4 regions of the Rossellomorea sp. ABR4_004 genome follow, and region 4 is predicted to be linked to each of the others. Evidence: riboswitches for the same ligand, from Rfam matches in the RefSeq annotation. Region 4 holds a riboswitch; each other region holds the start of a gene.

Region 1 (4,211 bases), 1.1 Mb from region 4:
AGAATCTCAATAGTAAACAAGTCGAAGAATTACACGTCATGTATGAAACAGAATGGTGGACTAAGGGACGGACACTTACTGACATTCATGTTATGCTTGAGAATTCAGACATTGTTATAGCATTGGTTGGACCACAAAATAAAGAATTAATTGCTTTTGCACGTATACTTACCGATTACGTTTATAAAGCCATTATTTTTGATGTCATTGTAAATACATCCTACCGTGGAAAGCATATTGGTGAAAAAATGATGAACAACATCATAGAGCACCCCTCGTTAAAGAAAATAAATCATTTCGAACTATACTGCAGACCAGAAATGATACCGTTCTACGAAAAATGGGGGTTCACAGATAATCTGGGTGAACTTCATTTTATGAGACGCGGTTAATAATGGAATAGACTTTAAGTTTTATGTGAAACAAGGATTCATACTAGGTGGAGTCGACACATTGAAGCAGTCATATATTCCAAATATAGAAAACACTTTGTATTGGTATAAGTTATTCAAGTATCCTGGGCAATAATGGAATAAGAAAGTAGAGGGGGACGGTACTTTTTTTACCTTTACCTTTTGACCATCACCCAGGAAAGTAGAGTGAAAGCCGTCCCTGTTTTTTTGTAAGAACTATTTTCCTAAATAAGATAATTTAACGTAGTACAATATGTATTTCACTGTATACTTAGAATATTCAGATTTTAAAAAAAGAAGAAAATTCGTGTATATTAGACAACCTGTCAAAAGATGCCTCACAATCTTTGTTTAAGAGTGACCCACTTATCGGTTGGGGATCTGGTTAAGTGCCAGAGATAATGAATAGACGGTAAGATTCCGCTTAAATGGTCACTACGATTAAAAAAGGCTGAAATAAGCGGAAAGATTCCGCCTATTGCTTCCAGAAATATAATAATGGGGGATTTATCTGTGCTTAAGAGGAAATCCTCCGCTTATTTCCCTTCAATACTAAGTCCATCCTGGATATAACCGTAAAATCTCCGCTTATGTTCTTTCAGCCTAATAGACTGGGACCTGACCCCGCCTTCATCAGGGTCGGACCTTCTGTTAAAAGTAGGAGAGGTCCGTCCCTCTCTTTATGTAAAAACACTTAACAATATAAATCCGTTGAGTGGGAATGAGTCCGTTTCTTACTTCTCCTTTCGACTAATCTCAATCTCCCTTAAAGTCAATATGTAGAGTAGGAATCGTCCCCAGTTTGCATGCTTTCAAGTTGGATTTTGGATGAATTAGCCAATTTGAGTATATTGAAATTAATTCAAAAACAGGATTGACAACCCAACTAATATCCTTTAACATTACCCTAATGCTAAAACGCATTATAACGTTAACTTAATAAAGCGATATCTTCTTATCCAGAGAGGTGGAGGGACTGGCCCTGTGATACCTCGGCAACGGGTTCTTATGAATACCGTGCCAATTCCATCAAGTCATATGACTTGAAAGATGAGAAGAGCGGGACATATACATATTTGTGCCTCTCTTCTTATGAAGGGGGGCACTTTTTATTTTCTGCCATGTCCTTCACACACAGGCTTCAAGAAGAATACATAGCGAAAGGAGCAAGTCCTGTATGATCAGAGTTCAGAATGTTACGAAAGTTTTCGAGACGAAGGATGGCCCATTCACCGCTTTGAAGAATGTTTCCTTCGAAGTGAAGAAGGGAGAGATTTATGGCGTGATCGGATTCAGCGGAGCGGGAAAAAGCACGCTTGTCCGCTGTCTCAATTTTTTAGAGAAACCATCATCGGGTGATATTTTCATAGAGGGGCGCAGCTTGAAAGATCAGTCGGCAATCGATCTGAGGAAAGAGCGGCACCGCATCGGGATGATCTTTCAGCATTTCAATCTGTTTCAATCCCGGACGGTGGCAGGGAATATCGCCTATCCTCTGAAACTTGCAAAATGGCCAAAAGAAAAAATCAGCGAGAGAGTAAAGGAGTTGCTCGCGTTTGTCGGACTTGAAGATAAAGCGAAGCATTATCCGGATCAACTGTCAGGAGGGCAGAAGCAAAGGGTGGGGATAGCAAGAGCCCTGGCGACATCGCCTTCGATTCTGCTCTGCGATGAAGCCACATCCGCACTTGACCCTCAGACGACGGAATCGATTCTGAACTTATTAAAGAGAATCAACGCGGAGTATGGCATTACGATTGTGATGATCACCCACGAAATGGGGGTCATCCGGGAAATCTGTGATAAGGTCGCTGTCATGGAAAATGGAGAAATCGTGGAAGAGGGAAGCGTCTTCGATATCTTTTCCAACCCGCAGACCCCGACGACGAAAAACTTTGTGAAGAGTGTCATGAATGATCAGCTGCCGGCATCGGTTCTCGACAAATTGAATGACAGCAAAGAAGGGCGCATCTGCCGCCTTATTTTCAAGGGGGATTCGACGGGCACGCCGATTTTGTCCGAAACGGCAAAGAAATTCAATGCCCATATCAATGTATTATTCGGCCAGATCACGGAACTCCAGGGCAAGCCGTTCGGGAATCTCATCGTACAGATCATCGGCAGCAAGAAAGAAACGGAAGAGATCCTGGATTATTGGAAGAACAGATTATTCGTAAGCGAGGTGGAGAAGCGTGCAAGTTAACTGGGAATTATTTTGGCCAAAAATTATAGAAGCGACATGGGATACCGTGGCGATGGTGTCATTCTCCCTCCTGTTTGCAACGTTGATTGGGCTTCCCCTCGGCATCATCGTCGTGGTGACGAGAAAGGGGCACTTACTTGAAAATAAAGTCGTCTTTTCCATATTGAGCAGCATCATCAACATATTTCGTTCGATCCCGTTCATCATCTTGATGGTGGCCATCATTCCCTTTACAAGATTGGTAGTGGGCACATCGATCGGAACGGCGGCAGCGGTCGTGCCGCTTGTCGCATTTGCGGCACCGTATATTGCAAGACTGGTAGAGAGCTCGCTCCTTGAAGTGGAACCGGGTGTCATTGAAGCGGCGGAGTCCATGGGGGCAGGGCCGTGGCAGATCATTTTCGGGATCCTCATTCCGGAAGCATTGAGTACACTGGTCCTGAATATCACGATCGCCACCATCGGCCTGGTCGGTGCATCGGCCATGGCTGGGGCAGTCGGAGGCGGGGGCCTCGGAGATCTGGCCATCGCTTACGGTTATCAGCGATTTGAAACATCCGTCATGATCGTGACTGTCATCATTTTAATCGTGATGGTGCAGGGATTGCAGACAGCAGGAAATACCTTATCAAAAATCATCAGAAGACGTTAGGAGAGAGGAATATGAAAAAATCAATCAGTCTAGCAAGTATCGCGATTCTATTAATCACCCTTATATTGAGCGGCTGCTCGGGAAACAGTGCATCCGGCTCAAGTGAAAAAGAAGTTGTTAAAGTCGGAGTGAATGGATCTGGGGTGCCGATTTGGGAGTATATGAAAGAGAAAGCAGAGAAGGAAGGGATTGAGATCGAGATTGTGGAGTTTGCCGATTACGTGAGACCGAACCAGGCCCTGGCCGATGGGGATATCGACCTGAACGCCTTCCAGACGATTTCGTATTTTGACTCTTTCGTTGAAGAACATAATCTGGACCTTGTACCGATCGGCTCGACGATCATCGCGCCAATGGGAATCTATTCGGAAAAATATAAATCGGTAGAAGACTTACCGAAAGGCAGTAAAGTAGCCGTTCCTCAAGAGGCGACGAACCTTGGCCGTGCCCTTCTCCTACTGGAGGAAGCAGGTTTGATACAACTGAAAGAAGGATTTGATCAGTCACAAGGTTTGGAAGCCATAAAAGAAAACCCGAAAAACCTTGAATTCACACCGGTCGTCGCTGCCCAGACACCGAGGGTACTACCGGATGTTGCAGCATCGATCATCAATAATGGTGTCGCTGTTGAAGCAGGGTTCGTCCCGGTTGATGACAGCATCTATATCGAAGGGGCGGAATCTAAGCCGTTCATCAATATCATCGCGGCGCAGCAAAAAGATAAAGAAAATAAGACTTATAAAAAGATTGTGGAGCTCTATCAGGAGGATGACGTAGCGGAACATATCAAGAAAACATACAAAGATTCCCTGATCCCGACATTCGTGCCGGTCAGTGAATTGCATTAGGAGGGTAAAGAGATGAGTCAACCAGCAGCGATTACCGATCGTAAACACACCCTCGTCTCGGCAGTGGATCAACTGGCTGTGAAACTCGTATCAAC
Region 2 (4,211 bases), 1.4 Mb from region 4:
AATTCGTGAACGAATCACCTTATGAAAAAGCATGGATGATCGTTGTTGAACCTTCAGATGCTGGAGAAGTAGACAAGCTTATGACAGCTGAACAGTATGACGAAATGATTAATGAAGGGTAATTTGTTCCATGCACCTTGAGAATTTCTCAAGGTGTTTTGTTTTTTATTTTGGGTACCATATAAGTAGACGTTTTTTCACATAGAAAGGATGAATACCAATGGTACTTGAGCCTAGGAAATTAGATGTAACCAATAGAGTGACAGGAAAACTTAAAGATGGTGAAGTAGAATTATATTTGGATAATCAGCCGATCGGCAGAATGGCTTTGCCTCTTGACGGAATAACCATGGAGCCGAACTTTGAAGCAAGAGAAAATAAAATATATCAAAACTATACCTCCACAGAAGGCGATCAAGCAAGATATACCGATTGTGATGAGGGTGGCTGGTGTTAGAAAGGCTCGTGGTGCCAGATTCATTTGCGAATCTGGCACCATTTGTATAAATTAGATGGTTTATGCAAACCGCTTGCACTTTTTTTTATAAACATGAGAAAATATAAGTAGAAAGTGGACATCATCTCTTGTTATTTGAATATACTATCGTAATCTTATTTATGAAAGATAAGGTGATGATCATGATGGAACTTGACGAAAAAGTAATCATTGTCGAAGGGACAACGGACAAACGAAAAGTAAGAGATATCATTAAAGAACCGATTGAAATTATTTGTACAAACGGGACCATTAGCATTACGAAAATGGACGAACTCATTGATGCTTTATTGGAAAGGGATGTCTATATATTAGTAGATGCTGATGATGCAGGGGAAAAACTACGTAAGCAATTTAAACGTGAGTTTCCTGAAGCTGAACATTTGTATATTGATCGAATGTACAAGGAAGTGGCCGCAGCTCCGGAGTATCACCTCGCATCCGTTCTTATTGGAGCTAATATAGACGTTCATAAAGAATTTTTAGGAAAAAGGATGATCTAGTTTTGATTGAGGTAAGTAGTACCGAAATTTTAAAACAATCGATAGAAGACCATGCGTTCGAAGCTGTTTATTTATATACACCGATGTGTGGTACCTGTCAGGTTGCAAGCAAGATGATTGACGTCGTGGAGAAGCTTCCACAATCCTTTCATTTTTCGAAGGCAAACCTGAATTACTTGCCCCAATTTGCAGAAGAGCAATCCATCGAAAGTGTACCCTGTCTACTTTTATTTAAAGATGGCGTTGAACAGGAAAGGATTTATGCTTTTCAATCCGTACCATTTTTATATGAAACCCTAAACAAGACGGTGGATAGTTAAAGGGATAAGAGACCTTTTGGGAGAAGGTCTTTTTTATTTGTCTACATTCACCTATTTCTTCATGAAATCCAATTATAGAACGATTTTCTTTCTACATACGAAGACATATTTCTCGGGAAATGTTGCGAATGACATCATTTTTTGACTGGTTATCATCCAAATTCTTACTGTTCGACAAATTAGATGGATCTGTTCAAAACATGTCGAGAAAGTATAAGAGGGGAAAATACCTAAAAGTGGAATTGTAATTATATAGAAGTTTCACTGGGAGGGTATTCATGCGAATAAATTTAGAGGAATTAGTAGATCAATGTCATTCAAGGTATCACTTACGACTCTTATTTCCAGATAGCCCGTTTATTCTTCAGTTTGATTGTGGAAAAAAATTGTACGGTATTTCGATTTCGAGCAAGGGGTGCACAGTGTTGGATGATTTGAATAGGGAGGCTCATTTCGTCATTGAAGGAATGGAGGAAACAGTGGTTTCATTACTAACAGGAGAAGAGCGCTTGTCTCAGCTGATTGAGGAGGGGTCCCTGGAAGTAAGGGGAGGATATCGCCCGCTCTTATTTGTGGAGTCGGTTCTTTGGCTAACAAGATCCAGAGAAAAAGAGCCCGTTGAAGTTTAAACATCAAGCAGAAAAAAATAATTGACACACTCTATATCCGGTGATAGAATCTCTCTTGTAGCAAATTTTCAGAGTCTTTAACTATTCAAATAATTTAATAATATACTTTACTCTTATTTAGAGAGGTGGAGGGACGTGCCCTATGAAGCCCGGCAACCGTCAATGAAAATTGAAATGGTGCCAATTCACTCAAAGCATTTGCTTTGAAAGATGAGAGAAAGGATAGTCCTATATGATTATGCCTTTCTGCTTATCGCAGGAAGGCATTTTTTTGCTTTTAGAAAAAGGAGCAGGAAACATCAGGTAAGTACAACTATAATTCTGATTAAACAGGTCGTTTTACTCCGAAAGAAGGTGGCATACAACATGATTACCATTTCAGATGTGAAGAAAATATATCAATCCAAATCGGGTCCGATCTCAGCCGTTGATGGGGTCAACATTGATATTGCCCAAGGAGAAATTTTTGGGGTGATTGGCTATAGTGGGGCAGGTAAGAGTACGCTGATCCGGATGCTTAATGGTCTTGAAGTTCCTACAGATGGGATAGTGGACGTGAATGGTCAAATCGTTTCCCAGGTAAAGGGGAAAAAACTGAGGGAAGCAAGACAGTCAATAGGCATGATTTTTCAACACTTTAATCTCCTCTGGTCTCGTACTGTAATAGAAAATATCCAGTTCCCATTAGAAATTGCTGGAGTATCAAAGAAAGAGAGAGTTCAAAGAGCTAATGAATTATTGAAGCTTGTAGGTTTGGAAGGCAGAGGAGATGCCTATCCGTCTCAACTGAGCGGCGGACAGAAACAACGAGTGGGGATTGCAAGATCCCTTGCTAACAATCCCGATGTCCTTCTATGTGATGAGGCTACTTCCGCTTTAGATCCACAAACAACCGATTCCATCCTTGATTTATTGGTGGATATTAATAAACGCTTAGGGCTGACGATTGTCCTGATCACTCATGAAATGCACGTGATCCAGAAGATCTGTCACCGTGTTGCAGTCATGGAACAGGGAAAAGTCGTGGAACTCGGGGGTGTATTGGAAGTGTTCAGAAATCCACAAGAGCAAGTGACAAAGCGTTTCGTAAGAGAAGTCTCGGAGGTAAAGGAAACGGGTGAAACCATTGATCACTTACTGACCCAATATCCTAATGGAAAAGTGCTCAAATTTACTTTTGTAGGTGAATCAACTGAGCAGCCGCTCATCACCACGCTGATAAGGAAGTTTGATTTAGGCGTAAACATCCTGCAAGGACAAATCTCCCAAACCCAAAAAGGTGCCTATGGAACGTTATTTGTTCACCTTGATGGGGATGAACAAACCATTAACGATGCATTGGCGTTTGCTCATACGCAACTGGTTCAAGTGGAGGTGTTGAGAGGGTGATTGAAAATTTATTTCCAAATGTAGATTGGGAGAAGATGTGGGAAGCAACTCTCGAAACCCTGTATATGACCGGGATGTCTGTATTGATTACCTTTGTACTCGGAATGATCCTTGGGATTTTACTCTTCCTTACTTCCAAAGAAAATCTATGGGATAACAAACTGACATATACGATAACAAGTGCAGTCGTAAATGTGTTCAGATCGATTCCATTCATTATATTGATCGTGCTGTTAATTCCGTTCACCAAGTTTTTATTGGACACAATCCGTGGAGCGAATGCAGCTCTGCCCGCACTGATCATCGGGGCTGCTCCATTTTACGCCCGCATGGTAGAAATAGCTTTAAGAGAAGTGAACAAAGGCGTCATCGAGGCAGCGAAAGCGATGGGGGCGAAGACGAGCACAATTATATGGAAGGTACTCATACCTGAATCCATGCCGGCTTTGATTTCAGGGATTACGGTGACAGCCATAGCCCTTGTTGGATACACGGCAATGGCAGGGGTCATCGGAGCAGGAGGACTTGGTAACTTAGCTTATTTAGACGGCTTCCAACGAAGCAGGGAAGACGTGACGATCGCCGCAACCATTATGATTTTACTCATTGTGTTTGCAATTCAGATATTGGGTGATTTCTTTACAAATAAATTAGATAAACGATAAAAGGAGAGAAATTTAATGAAAAAATGGGTAGCAGGAGTTATAGCAGCAACAAGTATTTTTGGTTTGGCAGCATGTGGGGGCGGCTCAGGCTCTGGAAATGACGAAAAGGAATTGGTAGTAGGAGCTTCTAATATTCCACATGCTGAAATCCTTGAAAAAGTGAAGCCTGTTTTAGAAGAGAAAGGGATCGACTTGCAAATTGAAACGTA
Region 3 (4,211 bases), on a different contig from region 4:
GCTGTAACCAATTCTTCCGTTTGTGTTCCTTTTGAAAGAATTTCTCCCCATGGATCGATGATGAGGGAACAACCGCCAAATTCATTGTTCGGGTCATTTCCAACCCGGTTGCAGGCAATCACGAAGCATTGGTTTTCAATCGCTCTTGCCTTTAAGAGGGTCTGCCAATGATCAATTCGTGCTGCTGGCCACTCTGCTACGACAAAAACAACCTTGGCACCTAGTAGAACTTGTTTTCTGAACCATTCAGGGAAACGGATGTCGTAACAAATCAATCCGGCCATTACTGTGTCTTGAAGGGTGAAGATGCCATCTTCATGCCCGGGAAGTAAATAATGATGTTCATCCATTAGCTTAAACAAGTGGAGCTTCGAATACTTTTTCACCAGCTCGCCTTTTGAATTCGTAACTAGAAGAGTATTGGACACCCCCTCCTGCGATTTCTGCGCAACAGAACCACCTACAATGTGAATGGAATATTTCTTTGATAGTGCAGACAGGAAGGAGGAAGAGTCTTTTGCTCCTTCATCAGCGATTTCATCCATTCTTGTAAGGTCATACCCAGTCGTCCACAGCTCAGGGAGCACAACTGTATCACAGCCGTCGTCACTAGCTTTTTTAATCCATTCTTCTACTATTTGCTTGTTTTTTTCGGGACTCCCGAACACAATATCGATTTGTGCAAGACCTATCTTTTGAATCATTTCTTTCACCTCATTAAGGACTTTTTGGAATTTATTCCTTTACATTCTTTATTTTCCGTTATATCATTTGTGACTAGAATTTGAAAGTAATTAATTTTCAAAAAAATGTAGTGGGTGAGTGTAATGAAAACCTTTAGTAAAGCAAAACGATTAGATTTATTACCTGAACAATTTTTCGCATCCCTCGCCAAAACAGTGAATGCCGTGGTCAAAGAGGGACATGATGTCATTAATTTGGGCCAGGGAAATCCGGATCAACCGACTCCTCAACATATTGTGGAAAAACTGACAGAAGCAGCAGCTTCGCCGTCCAATCATAAGTATCCTCCATTTCGCGGGTTTTCGTCCTTTAAAGAGGCGATTGCTGCCTTTTACCTGCGTGAATATGGTGTGGAGTTAGATCCGGAAACAGAGGTAGCTGTGCTATTCGGAGGAAAGGCCGGGTTAGTTGAAATCCCTCAATGTTTATTGAATCCTGGTGATGGGGTATTGGTGCCCGATCCCGGTTATCCGGATTATTTATCAGGGGTAGCGTTGGCAGAGGCACGTATGATTAAAATGCCACTGCGAGAGGAGAATGGATTTCTGCCTGATTATAGTGAACACTCCCGTAATGAGCTGGAAAGTGCGAAATTAATGTTTCTGAACTACCCTAATAACCCTACCGGAGCAATCGCCACACAATCATTCTTTGAAGAAACAGTCACTCTTGCCAATCAGCATGATATTTGTGTTGTACATGATTTTGCCTATGGAGCCATAGGATTTGATGGAAATAAGCCAATAAGTTTTTTGGAAACCGATGGAGCAAAGGATGTCGGGATTGAGATTTATACATTATCGAAAACGTACAATATGGCTGGCTGGAGAGTAGGGTTTGCCGTCGGGAATAAGAGTGCCATAGAAGCGATCAACCTCCTGCAAGATCACTTATATGTAAGTCTGTTCGGTGCTATTCAAGAAGCGGCTGCCACTGCCCTTTTAAGTTCCCAGGAATGTGTACATGCACTGGTTTCAACCTACGAAGAAAGAAGAAAACTATTAATCTCCGGACTTCAGGAAATAGGGTGGGATGTAAAAGCTCCACAAGGTTCCTTCTTTGCCTGGCTAAAAGTACCTGAGGGTTTCACATCTGTAGAGTTCTCTACTTATTTACTTGAAAAAATCAAAGTTGCTGTAGCCCCGGGTGTAGGCTTTGGAGAATATGGAGAAGGGTACGTACGTGTAGGACTATTAACCACAAATGAGCGGATAAAAGAAGCGATTTCCCGTATAGAAAATTTAGAATTATTCCACAAAAGGGATTGACAGAAATTGAAATTGGTGCAATAATCCAACTGAAATAATGAATAATGAAATTCTTATCAAGAGCAGGCGGAGGGACCAGCCCTATGAAGCCCGGCAACCGACTTATTCAAGCACGGTGCTAATTCTTGCAGCTAAAAAAGCTGACAGATAAGAAAGAGTGACTTTATTAAACCTCTTCTTATTTGGAAGAGGTTTTTTGTTTGCCCAGGCTAAAATAACTTGCGGCTAAAAATAGCATGTTCAAGGAGGAAGGACAACAATGAGTGAAGTGATAGCCACATATGAAATAAAGGGAAAGAGTGGTTCATTCGATAAAAAGGCAGAGGGGATCGCCTTGGGATTGACTGTCGGTTCATGGACGGACTTACCGCTCCTGGAACAGGATCAATTGCGCAAGTACAAGGGGAGGGTCGTTTCCGTGAAAGAGTGGGAAGGCAAAGATGGCCCCAGAGGTAAGGTGCAAATTGGCTATCCCGGTGATAATTATTCAAATGATATCCCAGCCATCCTTACTACGGTATTCGGCAAGCTTTCCCTTGATGGTGAAGTGAAATTAGTAGATGTAGAGTTTTCCAGCGACTTAAAAAAAGCCTACCCTGGACCACGTTTTGGAATAGAAGGAATCAGGGAGCTAACGGGTGTACACGACAGACCCTTGTTAATGAGCATCTTTAAAGGTGTAATCGGCAGGAACCTTACCTACCTTGAAACCCAATTAAGGGCACAGGTTCTCGGGGGAGTCGACGTAGTAAAAGACGATGAAATTCTCTTTGATAATTCACTGACACCTTTCACTGAGAGGATCAGTATAGGGAAAAAAGTGTTACACGAGGTGTTTGAAGAGACTGGTAAGAAAACGCTGTATGCTGTAAACCTCACAGGAAGAACTTCAGAATTACGTGATAAAGCAAAAAAAGCACGTGATCTTGGAGCACATGCCCTTTTATTCAATGTATTTTCTTATGGACTGGATGTTCTACAGGAATTGAGGGAGGATCCTGAGATCAGTTTGCCGATTATGGCACATCCTGCATTCGCAGGTGCCGTTGCCTCATCCCCTGTATATGGTGTGAGCTATTCTTTATGGTTAGGGAAATTCCTGCGAATGGCCGGAGCTGATTTTTCTTTATTTCCATCTCCATACGGAAGTGTCGCCTTAGAGAAGAGCAAAGCTTTATCCGTAAGCCATGAGTTAACGAAGGATGATGATCATCTAAGAAAAACGTTGCCTGTACCGTCAGCAGGCATTCACCCTGCGCTTGTACCACTTTTGGTGAAGGATTTTGGTGTAGATTGTGTCATTAATGCAGGTGGTGGCATTCACGGTCATCCAGATGGGGCAGTTGGAGGGGGAAAGGCATTCGTCCAAGCAATTGAAGGAGTTTTAAGGGGAGATTCTCTCTCAGCTGTAGCGGATTCCCACGATGAGCTTCGTAAAGCACTATCCCTATGGGGAGAGGAGGTAAAGGTATAATGAAGCATCCGATCATTTTCTGTGATTTTGATGGAACGATTACAGAAACGGATAATATCATCTCATTGATGAAAACCTTTGCTCCTGCAGAATGGGAACCTGTCAAAGACGACATCTTAAATCAGTCTTTGTCCATTAAAGAAGGAGTCAGCAAGCTGTTTTCACTCATTCCTTCATCTAAGAAAGAGGAAATGATTCAGTATCTATTAGACACAGCAGTCATACGTAAAGGGTTTAAGGAGTTTGTAGATTATACAAAGGAACATGAGATACCTTTGTATATCGTTAGCGGTGGAATTGATTTTTTTGTGTATCCTCTACTAAATGAATATGGGCCTTTTAATGGGATTTATTGTAATGAAGCTAGCTTTAACGACTCAACCATAACGATTCATTGGCCATATCCATGCGATGATCACTGTGAAAGTAAAGGGTGTGGATGCTGCAAGCCTTCCATCTTGAGGTTGTTGTCTTTAACAGAAGATACGGAGGTCATTGTGATAGGGGATTCTGTCACAGATATTGAAATGGCGAAGCTTGGAGACACTGTGATTGCCAGAGACTATTTGGCACATACATGCGAAGAAAAAGGAATCCCCTATCATCCGTTTGAATCCTTTCACGATTGCATGGACGTCATTGAAAAAGGAGTGAAAATATGAATTCCTATCAATCTCAATGGGAAGAACTAGCTGATATCAAAAGGGAATTGGCAGAGAGGGATT
Region 4 (4,211 bases):
CCGAGGGCAACGAATAAACCTCCCAGCCAAATCCCCCGCGAGGGAGACATTAATCCCGCCCCCACTAATGGACCGATGGCGTTGGCTACATTATTCATCCCTGCCGAAAAGGCTTCAAAGAACCCTGTGATGATCAAAAGGTATGCAAGCCACCTTTTTTCAAAATGGAAACCGCGCTTTTCAAGCTTTACTAAACCTATACCGAATACCCACGTCACACCGAAGGCAATGATCGGGACAATCACCCAGAATGACATAATCGTTAAAAGTGACTTCACATAAAGAACTTGATATGCGACTCCGACTCCTACAACCGCTCCGACCGTTACTTCACTTGTAGACAGCGGGATCCCGATCACATTTGCCAGAAACAAGGAAATGGTGGCGGATAACAAAATGATGACCACGATTTTGATGGAGAGTACATGTTGAGGGATAATCCCTGAACTTATGGTTTTCACTACTTCTCCACCACCTAATACCGCCCCGCTCAGGACACCGGCTGCGCAGATCCATAATGCAACCCTGATGTTCTTTATGGCTCCTGCTCCATACGCAACACCCATCGATGCTGCCGCTCCACTGGCACCAATGTTCATAGCGAAAAACAAACTTATGATCAGGGCGAATACTTCAATCAAAGAATGTCACCTCTTCTAATGCAGACCGCATTCGGTTTTCCCTTTTCCTTTCCATCTTCCGGAGCGGAGATCATTGATGTCTATGGCTTTCGTTGTACAATGAAAGCATCCGATACTTGGATACCCCTGATCATGAAGTGGATTATAGGATAGGTTATGTTTATGGACATACCTCCAAATCTCTTTCCAGGTCCAGTGAATCAAAGGGCAAATCTTAACCGATTGAAACTTATCATCTTTATTGATGAATTCAACCCCACTTCTTGTCGGTGATTGCTCCCTTCTTAATCCTGAAATCCAGGCATTTCCTTTGGTTAAGGTTTCTTTTAAAGGATCGAGCTTTCGAATCTGACAGCATTTGTTCGGATTTCGCTCCCACAACTTATCACCATATGTTTCTGCTTGCTCTTGGATCGTCAATTCAGGCTTTTTCATATGAATGGTGATACCAGGATACTTCTCCTTCACCTTTTCAATCGTTTCGTAAGTTTCTTTGAAATGAACACCCGTATCAAGAAATACGATGGTTGCTTCAGGTTGTACCTTGGTTAAGAGGTCGATTAATACGATCCCTTCTATCCCAAAACTGCATGCATATACAACACTTTTACCATAATGTTCATACGTCCACTCAAGTACGTTTACCGCTCCTTTATAGACCGGATCAATTTCAAATTGGACCGATGGTTTTTTCCAAGTTTGATAGGTTAACATGATACACCCCTTTCCCGCTCATCCAAACAAAAAGAGGCAATAACAAGATAATAGGGATTTCCTTTATCTGTGTTATGCGCCTCTAGTTTGTCTAGTCAGCTTATTTAATTCGCACTTTCTCGTTTTTCTCCAATTGAATGACTTTACCGTCCTGCACCACGATAGTAATTGACCCGAAACTCATCGTCTTCAACATCGAAGTGATCTTCTCCACTACTACATCATACTGTGCTTCTTGATTATTTTCTTTAGTCACATGATTCCCCCAATTTTCATCTTATCCAGAAAAATCATGAATGAAAAAAACAACCTTCCATTTTGGAAAGTTGTTCAGGTAAGGATACCTTATCTTCCAAAATGACTTCACATTTTGCTGGAATTAGCACCTTACATAACGTAGGTTGCTGGGCTTCGCGGGGCCAGATCCCTCCACCACTCTGGATAAGAGTTATTAATTTTAATATTCTAAATAATATCACATTCTGCCGGGAAGTCAACCCGAGTTTTTCTATCGGATTTAAGTCTTTTGACTTATTTTTCTTGGAAATCTTTCATTCTCTTTATTTCTATTCGCTTTATGAAAGCTATAGGACACTATTTTGACAAGGATGATTAAAATAATTGAAATATCAATTTACCGTCAATCACTTTCTTCTGGTCCTGATTGACGGCAAAAACGTTAAAATGCAAATGATCCTCCTGTTTTTCTGATACTTCTGCACTCAATGTAATGACATCGTCCAAAAAAACCATCCCTTTAAAGCGGACGGTATACTCTTTGATAAATCCTTCTTCATAATGATCACTAAAAAGCTTGGAGACATTACCCATTGACCACATGCCATGGGCAATGACACCTGGAAGACCCAATTTATGTGCCTCATCATCGATCGTATGAATGGGGTTATAATCCCCAGATGCGCCTGCGTATTTGATTAAGTCGATTCTCGAGACTGGAGCTAATTCAACAATGGGAAGCCTTTCACCAATATTAAAGGATGATAGTTTAGTCATTTTCCCAACCTCTCTCTGACCGCTTCAGTGATAATGACGATCGCTTCGGAGGTGAAAATCCTATTCCCTCCTGAGTCTTCCCCTATATCTTCTATTACAAGAAAGCCAAGTGTTCCACCCGAACCTTTCCGCTCATAGTAATCTTTTATCTCTGTATAACACTGAATACATTCCCCGACCTTCAGTGGTCTTTCATAATGAAACGATTGTTCCCCATGAATTAATCCGACGTTAGGTAAATGAAAACCTTCAATCGTTCCATAGTCGAACACTCGTGGAAAAGTAGGGGGAGCAATATTCCCCCTGTATCTGGACCTTTTTCCTGCTGCTACATCCACATATATGGGATGTGGATCACCGATGGCTTCGGCAAACTTATGAACCGCTCCTTTTTCTACACAATTTTCTATGGAAGTTGAGCGTTTACCGATATAAGATTGAAACATATCCTTCACCTCTTTCCCCCATTAGGCTTTTGGCCCTCCAGCTACGTAGAGGATTTGTCCATTAACGAATGACGATCTTGCATCCGCAAAAAACGCCACTGCATTCGCTATATCTTCCGGTTGCCCGCTTCTTCCTACCGGAATGCCTTGAAGACTCGCTTCCACCAGTTGTTCAAAGGTTATTCCGATCCGTTTTGCCGTTTCTCTAGTCATTTCCGTTTCGATAAATCCTGGGGCGACAGCATTGGTCGTAATACCCAGAGGACCAAGCTCTATAGCCAGAGTTTTCGTTAAACCTTGAAGACCTGCTTTAGCCGTAGCGTAATTTGCCTGTCCCCGGTTACCGAGTGCAGAGGTAGAAGAGATATTAATAATTCGGCCATATCCGATCTTCACCATATATCCTTGCGCTGCTTTCGCTACGTTAAATGATCCTTTCAAATGCACATCCATGACCGTTTGCCAATCTGTATCAGTCATTTTAAACAGCAGGTTATCTCTGATGACTCCTGCATTGTTGACGACAATATCAACGGAGCCGAAAGTTTCAAAGACTTCGTTTATGGCCTCTTCTACCTCCTGGGATTCTACTACATTCGCAACCTTTGTATATAGCTCATATTCGCTCAATTCCTCACTGACTTCCAAAAGTGCTTTTTCATTCACGTCAAGGATGGCAACTCTTGCCCCTTCTAGAGCAAAAAGCTTGGCAATCGCTTTACCGATCCCCCTGCTCCCGCCTGTTACTAAAGCTACTTTCCCTCTGAATCGTTCACCCATTCACATTACCTCCCTATCCTTTAAACAAATTGGCCCACTTTCACATGCCCTTTTAATAGATTCCGTGAGATGATCAGTCTTTGAATTTCATCAGTACCATCATAAATCCGCCACAATCTTGCTTCACGGTACCAGCGTTCGATGGGAAGCTCTCTTGTGTAGCCCATCCCTCCGTGAATTTGAAGGACCCGATCCACTACCCGATTGCCCATGTTGGATCCGTACAGCTTGGCAATCGATGCAACATGGCGATTATCTTCTCCTTGATCCAGTGTGAATGCTGCATTTAGCACAAGCCATCTGGCAGCTTCGATTTCCACGGCAGAATCAGCGATCTGCCATTGAATCGCCTGTCGATCCGCTATTGGCTTTCCAAATGTCTCCCTTTCCTTGGAATAATCAATCGCCATTTGCAGTAAACGTTCTGCTGCGCCTACCGCTTGTGCACCCACAATCCAGCGTGCGAACCCGATCCATTCCAGGCCAAGATTGTAGCCACCATCGATTTCACCCAGAATATTTTCTTCAGGCACACGCACATCATCAAAAAACAGACTGGCAGGCCCCCATTCCCCCATGGTATGAATGTATTCAGATGTCCAACCCATGCTTCGAT

The links. Region 4 has a riboswitch for S-adenosylmethionine ahead of ACXAF2_RS00920 (YezD family protein). Riboswitches for the same ligand answer to the same signal wherever they lie in the genome.
Region 1: linked by a shared signal. The riboswitch ahead of ACXAF2_RS06565 (methionine ABC transporter ATP-binding protein) and the one ahead of ACXAF2_RS00920 (YezD family protein) in region 4 are both predicted to bind S-adenosylmethionine.
Region 2: linked by a shared signal. The riboswitch ahead of ACXAF2_RS08200 (methionine ABC transporter ATP-binding protein) and the one ahead of ACXAF2_RS00920 (YezD family protein) in region 4 are both predicted to bind S-adenosylmethionine.
Region 3: linked by a shared signal. The riboswitch ahead of ACXAF2_RS19575 (2,3-diketo-5-methylthiopentyl-1-phosphate enolase) and the one ahead of ACXAF2_RS00920 (YezD family protein) in region 4 are both predicted to bind S-adenosylmethionine.

What each region holds. Positions count from the first base shown of each region.
Region 1 covers NZ_JBSWVM010000001.1:1,231,168-1,235,378, reverse strand. The annotation lists gene ACXAF2_RS06570 (GNAT family N-acetyltransferase) at 1-392, shown strand, start outside; SAM riboswitch class I at 1,366-1,470, shown strand; gene ACXAF2_RS06565 (methionine ABC transporter ATP-binding protein) at 1,591-2,616, shown strand; gene ACXAF2_RS06560 (methionine ABC transporter permease) at 2,606-3,268, shown strand; gene ACXAF2_RS06555 (MetQ/NlpA family ABC transporter substrate-binding protein) at 3,280-4,116, shown strand; gene ACXAF2_RS06550 (M20 family metallopeptidase) at 4,129-4,211, shown strand, end outside.
Region 2 covers NZ_JBSWVM010000001.1:1,550,092-1,554,302, reverse strand. The annotation lists gene gcvH (glycine cleavage system protein GcvH) at 1-122, shown strand, start outside; gene ACXAF2_RS08220 (YusG family protein) at 221-457, shown strand; gene ACXAF2_RS08215 (toprim domain-containing protein) at 640-999, shown strand; gene ACXAF2_RS08210 (thioredoxin family protein) at 1,005-1,319, shown strand; gene ACXAF2_RS08205 (SCP2 sterol-binding domain-containing protein) at 1,598-1,948, shown strand; SAM riboswitch class I at 2,059-2,165, shown strand; gene ACXAF2_RS08200 (methionine ABC transporter ATP-binding protein) at 2,315-3,337, shown strand; gene ACXAF2_RS08195 (methionine ABC transporter permease) at 3,334-4,002, shown strand; gene ACXAF2_RS08190 (MetQ/NlpA family ABC transporter substrate-binding protein) at 4,018-4,211, shown strand, end outside.
Region 3 covers NZ_JBSWVM010000003.1:511,245-515,455, reverse strand. The annotation lists gene ACXAF2_RS19585 (carbon-nitrogen family hydrolase) at 1-704, opposite strand, end outside; gene ACXAF2_RS19580 (aminotransferase class I/II-fold pyridoxal phosphate-dependent enzyme) at 828-2,012, shown strand; SAM riboswitch class I at 2,063-2,166, shown strand; gene ACXAF2_RS19575 (2,3-diketo-5-methylthiopentyl-1-phosphate enolase) at 2,272-3,486, shown strand; gene ACXAF2_RS19570 (2-hydroxy-3-keto-5-methylthiopentenyl-1-phosphate phosphatase) at 3,486-4,148, shown strand; gene ACXAF2_RS19565 (methylthioribulose 1-phosphate dehydratase) at 4,145-4,211, shown strand, end outside.
Region 4 covers NZ_JBSWVM010000001.1:159,160-163,370, forward strand. The annotation lists gene ACXAF2_RS00910 (inorganic phosphate transporter) at 1-638, opposite strand, end outside; gene ACXAF2_RS00915 (phosphoadenylyl-sulfate reductase) at 657-1,355, opposite strand; gene ACXAF2_RS00920 (YezD family protein) at 1,456-1,611, opposite strand; SAM riboswitch class I at 1,698-1,803, opposite strand; gene ACXAF2_RS00925 (MaoC/PaaZ C-terminal domain-containing protein) at 1,968-2,369, opposite strand; gene ACXAF2_RS00930 (MaoC family dehydratase N-terminal domain-containing protein) at 2,366-2,815, opposite strand; gene fabG (3-oxoacyl-ACP reductase FabG) at 2,837-3,595, opposite strand; gene ACXAF2_RS00940 (acyl-CoA dehydrogenase family protein) at 3,616-4,211, opposite strand, start outside.